2 regions of the Comamonas sp. 17RB genome follow, and region 1 is predicted to be linked to the other one. Evidence: riboswitches for the same ligand, from Rfam matches in the RefSeq annotation. Region 1 holds a riboswitch; the other holds the start of a gene.

Region 1 (7,908 bases):
GGGCATACAGACGGTGATGGTGACTGGCGACAACCCGCTGACGGCCGCTGCAATTGCCGCCGAAGCCGGGGTGGACGATTACCTGGCCGAAGCCCGGCCCGAGGACAAGCTGCAGCTGATCCGCTCGCACCAGGCGGCAGGCCGGCTGGTGGCCATGACCGGGGATGGCACCAACGATGCGCCGGCCCTGGCACAGGCCGATGTGGCCGTGGCCATGAACAGCGGCACCCAGGCGGCGAAAGAAGCCGGCAATATGGTGGACCTGGACAGCAACCCGACCAAGCTGATCGAGGTGGTGGAAACCGGTAAGCAGATGCTGATGACGCGGGGGGCGCTGACCACCTTCAGCATTGCCAACGATGTGGCCAAGTATTTCGCCATCATTCCGGCGGCCTTTGTGGGCACCTACCCGCAGCTGGCCTCGCTCAATGTGATGCAGCTGCACAGCGCGGACTCCGCCATCCTGAGCGCGGTGATCTTCAATGCGCTGATCATCATCGCCCTGGTGCCGCTGGCCTTGCGGGGCGTGCAGTACCGCGCCGTGGGCGCCGCCATCCTGCTGCGCCGCAACCTGCTGATCTACGGACTGGGCGGGCTGATCGTGCCGTTTGTCGGCATCAAGCTGATCGATCTGTTGCTGACCGCGCTGGGGCTGGTATGACATCGAAATCTTCGACAATGACTGCACGATGCCATTGACACCCAGCACCAGCTCCGCGCCTGTGCGTCCGGATCCCGATGTCCTGGTGGCCCAGCTGCAGGCCCAGCAGGCCCAGGCCGGGCGCGGCAAGCTGCGCATCTACTTCGGCTCCAACGCCGGAGTGGGCAAGACCTACGCCATGCTGGCGGCCGCGCAGCGCGAGCGGCAGGCCGGGCGTGGCGTGCTGGTGGGGCTGGTGGAAACACATGGCCGCGCCGAGACCGAGCAGCAGCTGCATGACCTGGAACTGCTGCCGCGGCGCCCGCTGAACTACCAGGGTAAGCAACTGACCGAGTTCGATCTGGACGCCGCCCTGGCACGCCACCCGGACGTGCTGCTGCTGGACGAGCTGGCGCACAGCAATGTCGCCGGTTCGCGCCACCCCAAGCGCTGGCAGGATGTGCAGGAGCTGCTGGAGGCGGGCATCGAGGTCTGGACCACGCTCAACGTCCAGCACCTGGAGAGCCTGAACGATGTGGTGAGCGGCATCGTGGGCATCCAGGTCCATGAGACCGTGCCCGACCACCTGTTCGACGATGCCGATGAGGTCATCGTCGTCGACATTCCCCCGGAAGAGCTGCTCAAGCGCCTGAAGGCGGGCAAGGTCTATCCGCTGGAGCAGGCCGAACGGGCTTCGCGCAATTTCTTCCGGCAGGGCAATCTGCTGGCGCTGCGCGAGCTGGCGCTGCGCCGCACGGCCGACCGGGTCGATGAAGACATGCGCGACTACCGGCGCGAACGCGCCATCGGCGATGTCTGGCCCACGCGCGAGCGCCTGCTGGTGGGCGTGGGCGGCCGCGCCGGTGACGATGCCCTGGTGCGCCAGGTGGCTCGCCTGGCACGGCGGCTGGAAGCCGACTGGGTGGTGGTCTATGTGGATGCCCCGCAGCGCCAGCACCGTCCCCGGGCGGCGCAGGAGGCCGTGCTCAAGACCCTGGCGCTGGCTGCCCGCCTGGGGGCGGAAACCGCCACCATTCCGGGTGCGCAGGTGGCGCAGGCCCTGGTGGACTTTGCGCGCGAGCGCAATGCCAGCCACCTGGTGCTGGCGCGGGTGCACCAACCCTGGATCCGCTGGCTGCCCTGGCGTCCGCCCAGCCTGTCGGAGCAGATCGCCATGCTGGACCCCGGTCTCGATGTGCTGCTGCTGTCCGTCAAAAAGGTCAAGCCTGACAGCAGCCTGCGCTTTCCCGTGGCGCGGGAGCAGGCGATTCCCTGGAAGGGCTATGGGGGCGTGACCTTGGCCTGCCTGGCCGCGACGGCGCTGGCCGAGCTGCTGCTGCAGGTGTTTGACCCGGCCAATGTGGTCATGCTGTTTCTGCTGGTGGTGGTGCTGTCGGCCGTGCGCTGGGGGCGCGGCCCCGGGGCCTGGGCGGCCCTGCTGTCGGTGCTGCTGTTCGACTTCTACTTTGTGCCACCGCGCAATTCGTTCAGCGTCAACGACACGCAATACCTGTTCACCTTCTGTCTGATGCTGGGCGTGGCCCTGGTCTGCGGCCAGCTGACGGCGCGCCTGCGCCATGAGGCGCGGGTGGCCGCCGAGCGCGAACGGCGTGCCGGCGCACTGGCCAGGCTGGCGCGGGATCTGTCGGGCGCATTGACGCAGCAGCAGGTCACGCAGATTGCGCTGACCACGATTTCCGGCGTCTTTGGTGCACAGACCGGCTTGCTGCTGCCCGATGCCGATGAGCAGTTGCAGCTGGCGCAGGGCAGCGAATGCGCCATCGATGCCAGCGTGGGCCGCTGGAGCATGGAGCATGGCCAGATGGCGGGCCAGGGAACGGACACCCTGGCCGCCGCGCCCGCGCTGTATGTGCCGCTGATGGCGCCCGTGCGCTCCCGCGGCGTGCTGGTGCTGCAGCTGAGCGCACCGCAGAAGCTGCGGGTGCCCGAAGAGCGCCGCCTGCTCGATGCCTGTGCCAGCCAGATTGCGCTGGCGCTGGAGCGGGTGCATTTTGTGGACGTGGCGCAGCAGACCCAGATCGCCATGGAAGGCGAGCGCATGCGCAATACCTTGCTCTCCGCCGTGTCGCACGACCTGCGCACCCCGCTGACCGGCATTCTGGGGGCGGCCCAGGCTGCACTGCCCCATGCGCCGCAGGGGCCGGTGCAGCACATGCTGGTGCAGATCCGCAACCAGGCGCAGGCCCTGCAGCAGCTGGTGGACAACCTGCTGGCCATGGCGCGGCTGCAGCAAGGCGGCGTCCACCTGCAGCGCGAGTGGCTGCCGGTGGACGAACTGGTGGGCAGCGCCCTGGCGCAGATGCGCGAGCGCCTGGCCGGGCATGTGCTGCACACGGCGTTGCCAGCCGGTCTGCCCTTGCTGGAGCTGGACGCCGTGCTGATGGAGCGCGTGCTGGTCAATTTGCTGGACAACGCCATCAAATACACCCCTGCAGGCACGGCGATCACCGTGGCCGCGGGAGTGGAGGGCGGAGACTGTGTGCTGAGCGTGCAGGATGCCGGCCCGGGCCTGCCCGCCCACCTGTCGGCGCAGCAGCTGTTCGAGCCCTTTACCCGCGGACAGTCGGAGAGCGCCGTGTTTGGCATGGGGCTGGGGCTGGCCCTGGCGTTGCGCATCGTGCAGGCCCATGGCGGCCGTCTGGAAGTGGCAGCGGCAGAGCCCGGGCCGGGAGCGGTCTTTCGCGTGCGCCTGCCGGTGCCCGAGCAGCCATCCATGGACGATTGAGCCGACAATCCCGTGCACCACCCGCAAACCCGAACATGACGACCGTCGCCCCCCGCATTCTGCTGATCGAAGACGATGCCAGCATCCGCCGCTTTGTGCGCCTGGCGCTGGAGGACGAAGGCTGGCAGGTCTTCGAAGCCGAGACCGCCAAGCGCGGCCTGATCGAGGCCGCCAGCCGCCAGCCCGACGCTGTGGTGCTGGACCTGGGGCTGCCCGATGCCGATGGCAAGACCGTGATTGCCGAGCTGCGCGGCTGGAGTCTGCTGCCGATTCTGGTGCTGTCCGCCCGCGAGCGGGAAGAGGAGAAGGTGGCGGCACTGGATGCCGGTGCGGACGACTACCTGACCAAGCCGTTTGGCGTGCCCGAGCTGCTGGCGCGCCTGCGTGCGATGCTGCGGCGCCGCCAGCAGGCGTCGGCCACCGACAAGCCTGGCACCAGTGCACGCTTTGGCAGCGTGACCGTGGACCTGGCGGCGCACGATGTGGTGCGCGACGGGGTGCCGGTGCACCTGACCCCGATCGAGTTCCGCCTGCTGGCGGCCCTGGTTGCCGGCCACGGCAAGGTGCTGACGCACCGCCAGCTGCTGCTGCAGGTCTGGGGGGCGGAATACCTGGACCGGCCCCACTATCTGCGCGTGCACATGGCCAATCTGCGGCAGAAGCTGGAGCAGGACCCTGCGCAGCCGGCGCACCTGGTGACCGAGCTGCAGGTCGGGTATCGGCTGGTCGGTCTGGCGGCCTGACCGGTCAGTGCCGGTATAATCGCCGCTCATCCGAGGAGCGTTGCAGCGTTCCCCAGCCCCGCCACCCGCGGGGCGTCAGCGGGGCGTGAGGCTCGGATTTCATCCCGCAACGACGCTCACCCACGCTTTCTGTGCGGTGAGACGGTATTTTTCCCCTCTGCCTCAGAACGTGGTTTTTCATTCAATTTTTGGAGAAAACCATGAACGCTGCTGTGCGCTTCAACCCTGCCGATTCGGCCATCACCGACATTTCCCTGGCCGCCTGGGGTCGCAAGGAAATCAAGATCGCCGAAACCGAGATGCCCGGCCTGATGGCTGTGCGCGAGGAATTCGCAGCCGCCCTGCCGCTGAAGGGTGCCCGCATCACCGGTTCGCTGCACATGACGATCCAGACGGCCGTGCTGATCGAGACCTTGACCGCACTGGGCGCACAGGTGCGCTGGGCGTCGTGCAACATCTTCTCGACCCAGGACCACGCAGCGGCCGCCATCGCTGAAACCGGCGTGCCGGTGTTCGCGATCAAGGGCGAATCGCTGAAGGACTACTGGGATTACACCCACAGCATCTTCGAATTCGGCGCTGCCGGCACCGACAACGAAGGCCCCAACATGATTCTGGACGATGGCGGCGATGCCACCATGCTGATGCACCTGGGCAAGAAGGCCGAGAAGGACCTGTCCGTGCTGGCCAACCCCGGTTCGGAAGAAGAGAAGATCGTCTTCGCCGCCATCAAGGCCAAGCTGGCCGTGGACCCCACCTGGTACAGCCGCAAGTCGGCCCAGATCCTGGGTGTGACCGAAGAAACCACCACCGGCGTGCACCGCCTGAACGAAATGTCGGCCAACGGCAGCCTGCTGTTCCGTGCCATCAACGTGAACGACTCGGTCACCAAGTCCAAGTTCGACAACCTGTACGGCTGCCGCGAATCGCTGGTGGACGGTATCAAGCGCGCCACCGACGTGATGATCGCCGGCAAGGTGGCCGTGGTGGCCGGCTACGGTGACGTGGGCAAGGGCTGCGCCCAGGCCCTGTCCGCGCTGCGCGCCCAGGTGTGGGTGACCGAGATCGACCCGATCAACGCCCTGCAGGCCTCGATGGAAGGCTACAAGGTCGTGACCATGGAATATGCCGCCGACAAGTGCGACATCTTCGTGACCACCACCGGCAATAAGGACATCATCCGCCACGAGCACATGCTGGCGATGAAGGATGAAGCCATCGTCTGCAACATCGGTCACTTCGACAACGAAATCGACGTCGCTTCGATCGAGAAGTACGAGTGGGAAGAAATCAAGCCCCAGGTCGACCACATCACCTTCCCGGACGGCAAGAAGATCATCCTGCTGGCCAAGGGCCGTCTGGTGAACCTGGGCTGCGCCACCGGCCACCCCAGCTTCGTGATGTCCAACTCCTTCGCCAACCAGACCCTGGCCCAGATCGAGCTGTTCACCCGCCCCGACGCCTACGAAGTCGGCAAGGTCTATGTGCTGCCCAAGGTGCTGGACGAGAAGGTGGCACGCCTGCACCTGAAGAAGGTCGGTGCCCAGCTGACCGAGCTGACCGAAGCCCAGGCCGCCTATATCGGCGTCAAGAAGGAAGGCCCTTACAAGCCTGAAACCTACCGTTATTGATGGGCGGAGGCCGTGGCAGCCGTTGGCTGCCACGGTGCATGACCTGCGGGCTTGACTTCAGCTTGCCATGCGAATGCCGAAATCATGGGTGCAAGGCCCCGTACACAGGAGGCCGATTCATTTTCGGATCGCATACAACAAGGAGAAGCCAGGTCATGAGAGGTTTGTTTCAGCCCGCTGTGGCATTGATGTCGCGTTTGCGACTGGGTCCCAAATTCCTGTTGGCGGGCATTCCGCTGCTGCTGATGCTGGGGCTGGTGGGTGCCATGGCGGCACAGCGCTACCAGGCGCGGGTGCAGGCACTGGAGGCCAAGCGTGCCGCGGTGGCGCTGATGGCCGATCTGGTGGAGTGGAACCAGGTGCTGATCGAAAGCCGCCGGGTGGCCATCACCGGCCAGGCCGGCGATGCGGCGCTGATGCAGTCCTTCCAGCGCCAGGCGGCGGTGGTGGACAAGACGCTGGCCAAGATCGAAGCCCGCGTCGCGGCGCAACAGCGCTACTACGACATGCGCAAGGAAACCGAAGGCCTGCAGCAGGGCTGGAAGGAACTGCAGGGCAAGATTGCCGCGCTGCCGGCCGATGCCGACTTCGCGCAGAAGGCCTTTGCCGCCCATGCGCCCGAATACGCACGCCTTTACGCCTTCATGCGCGATCTGGGCAACCGGTCCGGTCTGGCACAGGATCCGGATGCCGATATCTTCTACCTGGGCTACCCGCTGGCCAACCACACGCCGTCGACGGCCGGCATTGCCGTGCGCATTGCCGCCTACGCGCTGCTCAACGTGAGCCGTGGCGTGGTGGATACCAAGGACAAGGTGTTCTACGAAGTGACCGAGGCGCGCCTGAACGACACGTTCTCGGGCGTGGAAACCCAGTTGTCGCAGTCCATGCAGGCAAATGCTGCAGTGCAGCAGGCGCTGGGTGCGCGCTTTGACGCGCTCAAGGCCACCTCCAAGGAGCTGCTGGGCTATGTGCGCAAGCACTTCACGCTGGTGGACCAGGTGGCGGTGTCGCAGCAGGAGGTGCAGACCGCGGCCCAGCCGACCATCGATGCGGCCTGGGCACTGGTGTCGCAAAACGGCGCAGTGCTGGACCAGCTGCTGGCCGAGCGCGGCGCCGAGGCCGCCACCCAGCGCAACCTGCTGGTGCTGCTGCTGGCGCTGGGCATTGGCGCTTCGGTCTATCTGTATGTGGGCGTGTACCTGAGCATGGCGGCCAGCCTGGCCCAGGCTTCGCAGGCGGCCAAGGCGATTGCGGCCGGCGATCTGGGCACGGTGCAGGCACCGGTGTCCAAGGATGAATTTGCCCGCCTGCTGGAAGACCTGCGCAGCGCCGACCGGGCACTGGCCCAGGTGATTTCCGGGGTCAAGGAATCGTCGGAATCGATTGCCACGGCGACCAGCGAGATTGCCTCCGGCACGCAGTCGCTGAGCAGCCGCACCGAGCTGACAGCCAGCAGCCTGCAGCAGACGGCCGGCTCCATGGCCCAGCTGACGGATGCGCTGTCGCACAGCCGGGGTTCGGCCGATTCGGCGCGCCAGCTGTCGGTGTCGGCCGGGGATGTGGCGCGGCGCGGTGGCACGGTGGTGCAGCAGGTGGTGCAGACCATGGATGCCATCAACCAGAGCAGCCGCAAGATTGCCGACATCATCGGCGTGATCGACGGCATCGCCTTCCAGACCAACATCCTGGCGCTGAATGCGGCGGTGGAAGCCGCCCGTGCCGGTGAGCAGGGCCGCGGCTTTGCCGTGGTGGCCAGCGAGGTGCGTGCCCTGGCTGGGCGCAGTGCCGAGGCGGCCAAGCAGATCAAGGACCTGATCGGCAGCAGCGTGGGCAAGGTGGACGAAGGTGCCCGCCTGGTCAGCGAGGCCGGGGCCACGATGCACGAGATCGTGGATTCGGTGGTCCGGGTGGATGCGGTGATCGGGGAGATCTCGGTTGCTGCGGGCGAGCAGAGCCAGGGCATTGCGGAAATCAATACCGCCGTGGGCCAGCTGGATGACATGACACAGCAAAATGCGGCTCTGGTCGAACAAAGTGCGGCCGCCGCCGAAAGCCTGCGTGAGCAGGCCCGGCTGCTGGCCGAGGTGGTGGGCAACTTCCGCATCCATGGCGGTGGGGAGCGCCGCCTGACATAAGGAGAAGGTG
Region 2 (7,908 bases), on a different contig from region 1:
CACACCGGAGGTGGCGAAGCGGATGGTGCCGGGCTGGGCCTTGGCCTGGGCGATCAGGTCTTCCCAGCTCTTGCCCTGGAAGGCCGGCGTGGCCAGCACATAGACCGGCGAATACATCATCGGCGCCACGGCCACCACGTCCTTGGCGGGATCGTAGGGCAGCTTCATCAGGTGGGGCGACAGCGTCAGCGGGCTGATGGCGGTCAGGGCCAGCGTATAGCCATCGGGCGCGGCCTTCAGCACCTCGGCCATGCCCACGGTGCCGCCGGCACCGCCCTTGTTCTCCACCACCATGGGCTGGCCCAGGGCCTGGGCCATCTGGTCGATCAGCCGGCGACCCACGCTGTCGGTGACGCCGCCGGCGGCATAGGGAATCACCACCCGGATGGGGCGGGCGGGCCAGGGGCTCTGGGCCCAGACGGGCAGGGCGGCCGCGGTGCAGAGAGCGGTGCTGCGGGACAGAAACAGGCGGCGGTCGATCATCGGTAGGGCTCCAGTATGGGAACGGTGTGACAAGGCATCCATGCTCGGTGCCGGGGCGCAGGGCGTCCATAGACGCTGTCCCTAGGCCCCGGGGGGGCACGCACTCAGACCACGGTGATTTTTTCCAGCGCCGGGTCCCCGGGCGGGTAGCGCAGATCCAGGTTGTGCAGCAGCTCGCGCAGCAGCGTGGCCACCATCAGGTTGCGGTGGGTCTTGGAGTCGGCCGGCACGATGGTCCACGGCGCCCACGGCGTGTGCGTGGCGGCCAGCAGGTGGGCATAGGCCTGCTGGTAGTCGGACCACTGGGCGCGCACCTGCAGGTCGTTCTGGTCGAACTTCCAGTGCTTGGCCGGATCGTCCAGGCGCTCCTGCAGGCGCAGGCGCTGCTCGTCCTGGCTGATGTGCAGCATGAACTTGACGACGAGGGTGCCGGTCTCGCTGAGCATGCGCTCGAAGTCGTTGATCTGCGCGTAGCGCTGCTGTTGCTGTTCGGGCGTGAGCCAGCCGTTGACCACGGGCACCAGCACGTCTTCATACTGGCTGCGGTTGAAGACCACCACCTCGCCCGCGCCCGGCACCTGCTGGTGGATGCGCCACAGATAGTCGTGGGCTTTCTCGGTCTCGGTGGGTGCTTTCCAGCCCACGGTGCGCACGCCCAGCGGCGACATCTGGCCGAACACGCCGCGCAGCGTGCCGTCCTTGCCGGCCGCATCCATGCCCTGCAGGATCACCAGCAGCTTGTAGCGCCGGTCGGCATAGAAGATGTTCTGCAGTGCGTCCAACTCCCCGGCCAGCTCCAGCACCCTGGCCTTGTCCTGCGCCTTGCCTTTACCGGTGGCAAACGGTTTTCCGGCCGGGTCGAAGTGCGACAGGTCCACAAAGCGCCCGGTGCTGCCGGCCTGCGGGCTGCCCGGCTGGCAGCTTTGCCAGCACTTGCGCAGCGCCGCATCGCGGCTGGTGAACGGGGAGGCGGGCGTGGAAGGGGGCGCGGCTTTCTTGGTGGCCATGGCAGGCGGCTCCTGGTGCGAAGGGAAATGCTGGCAAAACCGTAGCTGCTTGTGCCATCCACAAGCACTGTTGCAACTGTTGTGCCATAAATCCGCGGGCTGCGCCAGCCGGTACCTGCAGTGTTCAGTGTTCAGTGCCCGGTGCTCAGTGCGCGGGGCGTTCGCGCAGCATGTGCACAAAGCGCTGCGCGGCCAGGCCCAGGGGCCGCTCCTTGGACCAGACCCAGTCCACGAACAAGGTGGTGCCGTTGCTCAGGTTCTGCACGGGAATCTCCAGCAGCGTGCCGGCGGCAATGTGGGCCTCCACCAGGCCCTTGGGCAGCCAGCCCCAGGCCAGGCCGGTGCTGATCAGCGACAGCGCCGCCTGGTGGCTGTCGGTGCGCCACTGCTGGTGGGCAAACACAAAGCGCGGATCGGTCTGCTGCGGGTCGCGGCTGGCTACCAGCACCTGGCGCGTGGCGGCCAGCTGGTCCACGTTCAGCTGGGGGGCGGGGCCCCCGGGTGCCTGGGCGGCCAGTGCGGCGCGCCAGGGGGCGAACTGCGGGGCCATCACGGCCACCAGGGTTTCCTGGCCCATTTCCTGGAAGTCCTCGCGCCCGTCAATCGCCGGGCGCTCGAACACCAGGGCCAGCTGGGCGCGGCCGGCGTGCAGCAGCTCCAGTGCATCGTCCTGCGGCGCGGCCAGCACCTCCACCGTCAGTGCGGGGAATTCCTGCACCAGCGGCACCAGGCCATCGGCCCAGGCGGTGGACAGCAGCTCGGGCGCAATGGCAAAGGTCAGCCGCTCTTCCAGCCCCTGGTGCAGGGCCTGGGCCTGCTGGTTGAGCTGCTGCAGCTGAGCGGCCAGCAAACGCGCCTGCGGCTCCAGCGCACGGGCCGCGGCGGTGGGCCGGGGTTCGCGCCCGCTGCGGTCGAACAGCTGCAGGTCCAGCTCGGCCTCCAGCTGGGCAACGGCCATGCTGACGGCCGACGGCACGCGCCCCAGCCGGCGCGCGGCGGCGGAAAACGAGCCGCTGTCCAGCACGGCCAGAAACAGCGGGACCTGTTCGGGAGGAAAAGCCATGCCGGGCAATCTATCAGTAAATTTGAAAGAAGCTGACTTTCTTCTTCAGTTTTCAAAACATACACTGCGCAGCATGTCGAAACCCGTCTCTGCGATGGCATCCGCAAGTTCTCTCTCTGCCTCTTCCTCTGCTTCGTCTGTTTCTCCCGTAACCGCCACCCCTGTCCGTGCCACGGGCCTGCAAGGGGCCAAGCGCCGTGTGGTGTTTGTCGGCCTGTATGAGCTGATCGCCATCATCGTCTCCAGCCTGCTGTTCATGGCCACAGGCCAGGATTCGGGCGCCTCCGGGGTGATGGCCGTGGTGGCTTCCTCCATCGCCATCCTGTGGAACCTCACGTTCAACTGGCTGTTCGAGCGTTGGGAGCTGCGCCAGACCCAGAAGGGCCGCTCCCTGCTGCGCCGCATCGTGCATGCCGTGGGCTTTGAAGGCGGTATCGCCGCCATGCTGATCCCGCTGATGGCCTGGTGGTTCGAGATCTCGCTGTGGCAGGCCGTGGTGATGGAAGCCGGTCTGCTGGTGTTCTTCATGGTCTACACCTTTGTCTTCAACTGGTGCTTTGACCGCATCTTTGGCCTGCCGGCCTCGGCCCAGGCACAGCCGGTCGCCGCCAGCTGACGGTCTGTCCCCGCCGGGCGGCAGCCACCGCAACCGCTGTAACCGGCGCGGCACCCCTCCCAAAAAAATTTGAAAAGCCCGCTGCATCGCAGCGGGCTTTTTTGCGCCACGCGGTGCGTGCGCATTCCGGCATCCCTGTACCCCGGCAATCCGCGGCACGGCGCACAATGCTTGGCAGGTGCGGCGTCACCGTCCGGGTGAATGCCGTCTGTGCCAGGAGTTTGCCGTGCAGCCATCGCCTTCCTCGTCACCTTCGTCTTCTGCCGCAGGCCATGCCCCTGCCGGTGCGCCGCATGCGGTGCTGGACCGCAGCCATGGGGCGGCCCTGTCCAGCCGGCTGAACTGGCTGCGCGCGGCCGTGCTGGGCGCCAATGACGGCGTGCTGTCCACGGCCGGCCTGGTGCTGGGCGTGGCCGGGGCCAATGCCAGCTTCTCCGCCCTGCTGGCGGCCGGCGTGGCCGGGCTGGTGGCGGGCGCGCTGTCGATGGCGGCGGGCGAATACGTTTCCGTCAGCACCCAGCGCGACACCGAGAAAGCGGCCGTGCACCAGGAAAAGGCCGAGCTGGCGGCCCTGCCCGAGGCCGAGCTGCGCGAGCTGACCGCCATGCTCCAGCGCAAGGGCCTGCAGCACGCCACCGCCCACCAGGCCGCGCTGGAGATGACGCAGCACGACGCCCTGGCCGCCCATGCGGAGCTGGAGCTGGGCATACAGCCCGGCCAGTACACCAACCCCTGGCATGCGGCCTGGGCCTCGGCCCTGTCGTTTGCCATCGGGGCGCTGGTGCCGCTGCTGACCGTGCTGCTGTCCCCCGCAGACCGGGCCGTGCCCTGGACGGCCGTGGCGGTGCTGCTGGCGCTGGTGGCCACCGGCGTGGCATCGGCGCACCTGGGCGGCGCACCGCGCCTGCGGGCGGCCTTGCGCAATGTGGCGGGGGGCCTGCTGGCCATGGGCGTGACCTATGCGGTCGGCCGCCTGGTGGCCGGGCAGATATAGCCCCGCAGGGGAGCGTCCAGCGTGCGGCCGACCCGCCTTGCGGGCACACAACAGGCACGGAGGCGCTGCACGCCGTAAAATTGCAGGCTTCGCCCCAAGGAGCGCTGCAGCGGCCCGGTTGATGCCAACCCGCCCGTCAGGCTTGGGGCCCCGGCAGGCTGCGGCCCTGCCGCATGCAACGGCGCTCACCTGTTTTGTATCCCCAATTGTTTTCACACAGGTGAGTGCGATGTCTGCTGCTGTCCCCGTCTCTATTCCTCCCATGCGCCTGTCGGGCCTGGAGCCCGTGTTCATCGGCGAGGACACGCTGTTCGTCAACGTGGGCGAGCGCACCAACGTCACCGGCTCCAAGGCGTTTGCGCGCCTGATCCTGAACGAGCAGTACGAGGAAGCCCTGGCCGTGGCCCGCCAGCAGGTGGAAAACGGCGCCCAGGTGATCGACGTGAACATGGACGAGGCCATGCTGGACAGCAAGGCGGCCATGGTGCGGTTCCTGAACCTGATTGCGTCGGAACCCGACATCGCCAAAGTGCCGGTGATGGTGGACAGCTCCAAGTGGGAGGTGATCGAGGCCGGCCTGCGCTGCCTGCAGGGCAAGGGCATCGTCAATTCCATCTCCATGAAGGAAGGTGTCGAGGAGTTCAAGAAGCACGCCAAGCTGGTCAAGCGCTATGGCGCGGCCGCCGTGGTCATGGCCTTTGACGAAAAAGGCCAGGCCGACACCTACGAACGCAAGATCGAGATCTGCGAGCGCGCCTACCGCCTGCTGGTCGATGAGGTCGGCTTCCCACCCGAAGACATCATCTTCGACCCGAACATCTTTGCCGTGGCCACCGGCATTGAAGAGCACAACAACTACGGCGTCGATTTCATCGAAGCCACGCGCTGGATCAAGCAGAACCTGCCCGGTGCCAAGGTGTCCGGTGGCGTGTCCAACGTGTCGTTCTCGTTCCGCGGCAACGACCCGGTACGCGAAGCCATCCACACCGTGTTCCTGTACCACGCGATTGCGGCCGGCATGGACATGGGCATCGTCAACGCTGGCATGGTTGGCGTGTACGACGATCTGGAACCCCAGCTGCGCGAGCGCGTGGAAAATGTGGTGCTGAACCGCCGCCCCGATGCGGCCGAGCGTCTGCTGGAGATCGCCGACCAGGCCAAGGGCAACGCCAAGGACGACAGCAAGAAGCTGGAATGGCGCGGCACGGCCGAGCACCCCCGCACCGTCAGCGAACGCCTGTCGCACGCCCTGGTGCACGGCATCACCGACTTCATCACCGAAGACACGGAAGAGGCCTACCAGGCGATCGTGGTGCAGGGCGGCGGCCGCCCGCTGCACGTGATCGAAGGGCCGTTGATGGACGGCATGAACGTGGTGGGTGACCTGTTCGGCGCGGGCAAAATGTTCCTGCCCCAGGTCGTTAAGTCCGCCCGCGTGATGAAGCAGGCCGTGGCCCACCTGGTGCCCTACATCGAAGAGGAAAAGCGCCAGCAGGAAGCCGCCGGCCTGGATGTGTCGAGCAAGGGAAAGATCGTCATCGCCACCGTCAAGGGCGATGTGCACGACATCGGCAAGAACATCGTCACCGTGGTGCTCCAGTGCAACAACTTCGAAGTCATCAACATGGGCGTGATGGTGCCCTGCCATGAGATCCTGGCCCGTGCCAAGGCCGAGGGGGCGGACATCATCGGCCTGTCCGGCCTGATCACCCCTAGCCTGGAAGAGATGCAGTATGTCGCAGGCGAAATGCACAAGGACGACTACTTCCGCATCAAGAAGATTCCGCTGCTGATCGGCGGCGCGACCTGCTCGCGCGTGCACACGGCCGTGAAGATTGCGCCCAACTACGAAGGCCCGGTGGTCTATGTGCCCGATGCCTCGCGCTCGGTCAGCGTGGCGCAGAGCCTGCTGGGCGAAGGCAAGGATGCCTATGTCAGCGAGGTGATGGCCGACTACGACAAGGCCCGCAGCCAGCACGCCAACAAGAAGAAGACCCCGCTGTGGACGCTGGAGCAGGCCCGCGCCAATGCCACGCCGGTGGACTTTGCCCACCATGCTCCGGTGGTGCCCCGTGCGCTGGGGCGCAAGGTGTTCCAGAACTTCGATCTGGCCGAGATTGCCCGCTACATCGACTGGGGCCCGTTCTTCCAGACCTGGGACCTGGCCGGTCCCTATCCCGCCATCCTCGAGGACGAGGTCGTGGGCGAGCAGGCACGCCAGGTGCTGGCCGATGCCCAGGCCATGCTCAAGAAGATCATCGAAGGCCGCTGGCTGCAGGCCAATGGTGTGATGGGCCTGTTCCCAGCCAACCGGGTGGGCGACGACGTCGTGTTCTATACCGATGAGTCGCGCACCAAGGTGCTGAGCACCTGGTACGGCATGCGCCAGCAGACTGAAAAGCAGATCGTGGACGGCGTGATGCGCCCCAGCCGCTGCCTGGCCGACTTTGTGGCCACCAGGGACAGCGGCATTGCCGACTACGCCGGCATGTTCGCCGTCACCGCGGGCATCGGTGCGGAGAAGAAGGACCAGGAATTCGAAGCTGCGCTGGACGACTACAGCGGCATCATGTTCAAGGCCCTGGCCGATCGCCTGGCCGAAGCCTTTGCCGAGTGCCTGCACGAGCGCGTGCGCAAGGACCTGTGGGGCTATGCCGAAGACGAGCAGCTGAGCAACGAGCAACTGATCAAGGAACAGTACAAAGGCATCCGTCCCGCGCCGGGCTACCCCGCCTGCCCCGACCACACGGCCAAGACCGATCTGTTCAAGGTGCTGAACGCCCAGGAGATCGGCATGACCCTGACCGAAAGCCTGGCCATGTTCCCGGCCTCCAGCGTCAGCGGCTTCTACCTGGGTCACACCGACGCCACCTACTTCAACGTGGGCCAGATCGGTGAAGACCAGCTGGAAGACATGGCCCAGCGACGCGGCATCGACCTGGACGTGATGCGCCGGGCACTGGCACCGAACCTGGGCTGATTGCTTTGATTAAAAAAAGGCCGCATTAGCGGCCTTTTTTTATGTGCTTTCGTGTGTGGCCAACCAGTTCTGCAGTTGGATGTTAAACGTATCGGCGTCTTTGGCGTAATGTGCCCTGCGATGGCAATTGGGACACAGAGCAACGACCTTGTCGGGGTGATCAGGCCCGCCATCGGCCAAACGAAACACGTGATGGACTTCTAAAAATGGGCCTTTGCGTGTTTCAAATGGTGCGGGCTGTTGGCAGGCCTCGCAGTGACCTTGGGCGTGTGCAAGGGCATAGGCCTTAATCGCTTGCGCGCGGTTGCGCACCTGAATCAGTCGCTCGGCCACGGTTGCGGAAGCGGGCGCTGCGCGTAAGGCCTGCTGGCGCAGATTTTCCATAGCAGCAGGACGTTTGACATACAGCGGAGCGTTTTCTTGTACGTGGCGATGGTGCGGAGGCGCCGCGCTGGTCTCCGGCAGAAGCTCTAGGTGAAAGACAACAGCTTGGCGCAGTTGTCCTGTGCGGTCGGGTTTCTGCCCCCAGTGGTGGGCCATATACGCCATCTCTCCCGCGAAGCGCACAGAACCTTTGCTTGCTTTCGCGGGAGCTTCAAACAAAAGCAATGCTTTGCCTTGGTGGTGGTGATTGAGGATGGCTGCATTGCCTTTGGTCATCTGCATGTCACCGACTTGGCCCTCACCGGTGTACCAGTAAGTGCCGTCAGTTTGAAAGCCATCGGAGTAGCCAAATTCATCGCCAGCTTCACTGCTGAAGATAAA

Evidence for each region. A riboswitch is a leader RNA that binds a small molecule or an ion and turns the genes downstream of it on or off. The one in region 1 is predicted to bind S-adenosylhomocysteine.
Region 2: it holds a riboswitch for S-adenosylhomocysteine, as region 1 does, so the genes downstream of both, metH (methionine synthase) here and ahcY (adenosylhomocysteinase) in region 1, are expected to answer to the same signal.

The regions. Positions count from the first base shown of each region.
Region 1 covers NZ_JASHHY010000012.1:70,564-78,471, reverse strand. Annotated here, with positions in the region: gene kdpB (potassium-transporting ATPase subunit KdpB) at 1-661, shown strand, start outside; gene QM470_RS19855 (DUF4118 domain-containing protein) at 690-3,386, shown strand; gene QM470_RS19850 (response regulator) at 3,422-4,129, shown strand; S-adenosyl-L-homocysteine riboswitch at 4,156-4,254, shown strand; gene ahcY (adenosylhomocysteinase) at 4,330-5,760, shown strand; gene QM470_RS19840 (methyl-accepting chemotaxis protein) at 5,916-7,898, shown strand.
Region 2 covers NZ_JASHHY010000014.1:99,242-107,149, forward strand. Annotated here, with positions in the region: gene QM470_RS21100 (Bug family tripartite tricarboxylate transporter substrate binding protein) at 1-483, opposite strand, end outside; gene QM470_RS21105 (PPK2 family polyphosphate kinase) at 588-1,490, opposite strand; gene QM470_RS21110 (LysR family transcriptional regulator) at 1,636-2,553, opposite strand; gene QM470_RS21115 (PACE efflux transporter) at 2,648-3,169, shown strand; gene QM470_RS21120 (VIT1/CCC1 transporter family protein) at 3,396-4,163, shown strand; S-adenosyl-L-homocysteine riboswitch at 4,254-4,357, shown strand; gene metH (methionine synthase) at 4,393-7,143, shown strand; gene QM470_RS21130 (HNH endonuclease) at 7,183-7,908, opposite strand, start outside.